DNA from 2 places in the Paenibacillus sp. 1-8 genome. Region 1 is predicted to be linked to the other one. Evidence: riboswitches for the same ligand, from Rfam matches in the RefSeq annotation. Region 1 holds a riboswitch; the other holds the start of a gene.
The links. A riboswitch is a leader RNA that binds a small molecule or an ion and turns the genes downstream of it on or off. The one in region 1 is predicted to bind ZMP and ZTP.

Region 1 (2,391 bases):
CAGCCACCGTAGTAGCGTTTGCCCGGATAACCTTCAGCATATTTATTCGTCAATACGGAGCCCATTGCTTCCATTACCGCTTCGCTGACGATATTTTCGGATGCGATCAGCTCGATATTGTGGCGTTGTCGTTTCAGTTCAAGTCCCATTGCTTCCAGCACTGCCGGGTCACTTTTACGCAGATGTTCCATCATGATTGATTACTCCCTCTCCATGGTCAATTGTCAGGTATACAGGCAAGCGCCTGCTCCTCTGTTGGGTACCTCATCATCAATGCAAAAAAGATCAGTACAAACATGCAGTCCAAGCCAAAATACAAATGCTAGTCGCAGCTTCCGCCGCCTTCTTGCTCCAGACTATACACTGCTCGTTGTCCGCCAATGAGCGGAGGACGAGTGAACGCCGCCGTCACACGCGCTTCGCCAATCCAGCGAAGGCCTGGACGAAACGGAACGGCAATCGGTCGCAAATGCATACCGATCAGCGTCTCACCAATATCTACCCCCGCATGCGCCTGTACATTCGCCGCCAGACACGCATCTTCCAGCGCACGATAGGCGACGGCGGCCATAGATCCGCCTGCCGTACGGACGGGAACGGCGGCGACCTCCGTCAGTCCCAGCCGCTCCAGCACGGCTCGTTCAACCACCAGCGCACGGTTCAAATGCTCGCAGCATTGAAACGCCACATCAAAACCGTACGCCCTGCGAACAGATTCCACTCCAGCCAGCAATTGCTGCGCCACATCGAGCGCTCCCGCCGTGCCAATCCGGCTTCCCGCCACCTCACTGGTGCTTACGCCGATAACCAACAGGCGACCAGCCTTGAGACTGGCTGCTTCTGCGATTTCCTTCACGACAGAAGCGGTCTGTGCCTCAAGCGTAACCTCATGATCCAATTGTCCTACCATTGGAACCTCCTTTGGTTGAACAGCCTCACAGAGACTAGGCACAGGCTTATGCCCCATGTTCAACACACTCTCTCCTGATATCACAATCTGACTATATTATAGCCGATGAATCGGATTTCGAGCAGGAAATATGGAAAAACCGCTTAAAGGACCCTTTCGGTTTGGATACCCGAAGTAACAGTATGCGGAAGAATAATAGCCATTTGTCCGGACGGAAGGTCACTGAAGGCCGAACCTAGCTCATATACGAAAAAAGAGCAGTCCACAGCCTATGTGGATTTGCTCTTTTGCCCAGGCGACCGGCCGTATATCCGGTGCTCCATCGTGGTTAACCCCACTTTTGTCGCCAGTTACACCGGATTCTTGTTTTTCCACCTTATCTTAACGGATTAACAGCCGAAAATCAACAGATCCCGTACAAAATAGATGAGTGATACAAACTTTATTCGGACAAGGCCTTTAGCTTGTCCACCAGCTTGTGTAGCGCCGTTCGGATTTCCGCAGCCGTGACATCGTAATCTTCACGCGACCCGCCGAACGGATCGGAAATATCAAAACCCGGAATACGTTGACGCAGTTCAATCATTCGCTCACGCTCCCGTGCCGAAAGCTCCTGCCCCAATGAACCCATCAGTTGTTGCGAAGCGTACAGACCATCCAGCTCCTGTACATCATTCAGCACCGAATCCCGGTCCTCCACATATTCCTTGAGCGTAAACACTTTGCCCACCGTTTGGGGAAAGCGCTGAATGACGTGCTGCTTATGCCCTTGGGTCAAGGTTAAAATCAGATGTGCCCACTCGGCAAGCCCACCGTTCAAAGGAGTTGAGGTGATTTGATCCGAGACATTGTGGTCACGTAGCACTGCCTCTGCATGTCGGGAAATGGGCGTGCCTTCCATCGCAGCTACTCCCGCCGAGCGCACTTCCAGCCCTAGCCCGTGCTCAGCAGACAGCTTGCGCAGCATCCCTTCAGCCATTGGACTGCGACAGGTGTTCCCTGTGCATACGAATAAGATATGTTTCAACGTCTTCACCCCCCGTATGTTGAAAAAATATATAAACAGAGGATTACTAAAATCCTGTATTTATTTTACACTGTCTGCCCCAAAATCAAAACATAAACATAAAGCCGAACGCCAGTAAAATAGCACCGCCCACCGCTTCTCCATAGTCTCCCAGATTGCGGCTGACCTTGCGGCCTAACAGCAGTCCCAGCATTGCCATCGCTCCGCCGCAAAAGCCAAACGTCAGAACGGTCAGCACCAGATCACTCTGGAACATGCCCAGTGATACCCCGACAGAAAAGGAGTCGACGCTCACCCCAAGCGAAAATAGTAAAAGCCCCAGGGGCGAACGATGGTCCAGCACCTGTACCCCGTCACCCTTGAAGGAATTATACACCATATGCCCGCCCAAAAGGATAAGCAATCCCCCTGCAAAATAGGTCGTCACATGACCCAGTAAAGAACTCATATAATG
Region 2 (2,391 bases), 1.5 Mb from region 1:
AAAGGACAAAAAGGTTTTCGTGCTTTCATCCCAAAGCCGGAACTTCAGAGATTGCAGACTTGTGCTCACCGTGATAGTCGTCGCTTTTTGAAGCTGCGGGGTGGCATCATGCGCCTTCTCCAAATTGTAATTCGGCACCTTCGGACTCAAATGATGAACGTGATGGAAACCGATATTACCTGTAATCCATTGCAACACCTTAGGAAGCTTATAATAAGAACTGCCTTCTACGGCTGCGTTAATATAGCTCCACTCTTCATCATGTTCAAAATACGAATCCTCAAACTGATGCTGTACGTAAAACAACCAGATACCGAGCGCACCCGATACAAAAAAAACAGGTGCCTGTACCAAAACAAAAGCTTGCCAACCGATAGCCCAGCACAACAGTGCATACAATAAAACTAGAGATATATTCGTTACATGCGTATTTATTCTTTCCTTGCGTTTTGCCTTCTTTGTGTTAAAGCGATAGGAAATCAAAAAAGTGTAGATCGGACCGAGTCCGAACATCCCCCATGGACTCCGGTATATACGATAAGCCAGTCGTGTCCCTGCAGAAGCTTCTAGATACTCTTCCACCGTAAGCACCCACATATCACCTGTACCTCGTTTGTCCAGATTACTGCTGGTTGCATGGTGGATCGCGTGGCTATTTTTCCATTGGTCATACGGGCAAAGTGTAATAACACCTGTAATCGTGCCCACAATGTCATTCAGCCTGCGGCTTTTGAAGAACGATTGATGACCGCAATCATGAAAAATGATAAACGTTCGTATAACAAACCCGGAAGCAATAATAGTAATCGGAAGGGTCAGCCAATACGATACTGACAGACTAAGATAAGCGGCATACCATAGCAGGATCAGTGGACCCAGGGTATTAATGAGTTGCAGAACGCTCGATTTCGTGTTTATTTTCTCATAGGGAGCCATATTTTTTTTCAATTGGGCTAATGGGAGTTGTGTCATACTTAATGTTGATCCTCCTTTAAAATGACGCCTGTACCTTGATCTCGTCAGGCGTACATGTTGATCTAACTCAGTATAAGGGGATACCTGTGTTCGATGTAGTCATAAACGTCAGTTCGGGAGTATGACATTTGTCATATAGACAAATAACATGACCTCTTTGCCAAATGTTCACGGCTTTCTTTTCGGAAGATTATTTGCTAAAATATAAGATATATAACGCTGTATGTGACTGGCGAAGTCAGTGGAATCAACCACGAGGGAGCATACAATGAAAGCGTGCCGTTCGCCTGGGAGAAGTATTTGCAGAGGATTCGTCTGTCGTGACGACCTTGTGCAAATACTTTTTTTCGTTTTAAAAGACCATAACACCCTGTTGATTCCATTATGCGATAAATTTAGAGGAGGTTCGAACTATGGCCATCATTATGAAATCCAAAGAAGCAGCTGAGCAAGTGTATGCAACGATCCGTACCAAGGTAGAACAAATGAAACAGCAAGGGCATCTCCCTCATTTGGCAACACTGTTGGTAGAAGGCGACCCTGCCTCTGCCTACTACGCCCGGACCAAGCAGAAAATAGCAGAGAAGCTGGGCATCTCCTTTCATCTTCATACCTTTGACCGCCATGTAAGCGAAGCCGAACTCCTTCACCTGATCGGCAGCCTGAATGAAGCCTCCCATATACATGGTATTATGCTGGAATTGCCTCTTCCCCAGCATCTATCCGCCTCCGTCATTAAACAATCCATCGCCCCGTACAAGGATATTGATGGAATTACCCCAGGTAACAAGCTGGCTACCGTTACAGGTGAAGCCGGATTGTATCCCGCTACCCCTCAAGCCTGTATCGAGCTGCTCAAGCATTACGGTCACACGTTGGCAGGCAAAAATGTCACCCTTGTCGGCATAGGACAGACGGTGGGACTCCCCCTTTTTCACATGCTGCAAAGAGAAAATGCCACCGTTACCGCCTGTCATGCAGGCACCCGTGATATTGCAGAGCATTTAAGTCATGCGGACATTGCTTTCGTGGCAGTCGGTTGCCCTGATGTGATTACGCAGGATATGGTCCATCCCGGCCTGATTCTGGTGGATGCAGGAATTAACGAGACGCTGGAGGGAAAAATAGTGGGGGATGCCGCTTCGGACGTTGGGGAAAAGGTACATGCGATTTCTCCGGTTCCCGGCGGTGTCGGCACATTAACGACTGCCATCTTGTACAAAAATCTGCTCAAAGCGATTGATCTGCAACAATACTCCCGAGAGGTGGTTTATTCATGAGTGAACTGTCGTGGAATGATTCCATTCGACATTTTCTGAAAGAAGCTGGAAGCGCAGCGCCTACCCCCGGCGGAGGAAGTGTATCCGCACTGGCAGCGGCACTGGGCGTGGCTATGACCTCCATGACCGCCAACCT

Region 2: another riboswitch for ZMP and ZTP. It lies ahead of AC0WRU_RS04555 (bifunctional 5,10-methylenetetrahydrofolate dehydrogenase/5,10-methenyltetrahydrofolate cyclohydrolase); the one in region 1 lies ahead of AC0WRU_RS22720 (TIGR01440 family protein).

What each region holds. Positions count from the first base shown of each region.
Region 1 covers NZ_CM149995.1:4,942,342-4,944,732, forward strand. Annotated here, with positions in the region: gene AC0WRU_RS22715 (serine hydroxymethyltransferase) at 1-194, opposite strand, end outside; gene AC0WRU_RS22720 (TIGR01440 family protein) at 323-910, opposite strand; ZMP/ZTP riboswitch at 1,193-1,274, opposite strand; gene AC0WRU_RS22725 (low molecular weight protein arginine phosphatase) at 1,353-1,937, opposite strand; gene AC0WRU_RS22730 (manganese efflux pump MntP) at 2,023-2,391, opposite strand, start outside.
Region 2 covers NZ_CM149995.1:983,422-985,812, reverse strand. Annotated here, with positions in the region: gene desA (Delta(5) desaturase DesA) at 1-972, opposite strand, end outside; ZMP/ZTP riboswitch at 1,191-1,275, shown strand; gene AC0WRU_RS04555 (bifunctional 5,10-methylenetetrahydrofolate dehydrogenase/5,10-methenyltetrahydrofolate cyclohydrolase) at 1,389-2,255, shown strand; gene AC0WRU_RS04550 (cyclodeaminase/cyclohydrolase family protein) at 2,252-2,391, shown strand, end outside.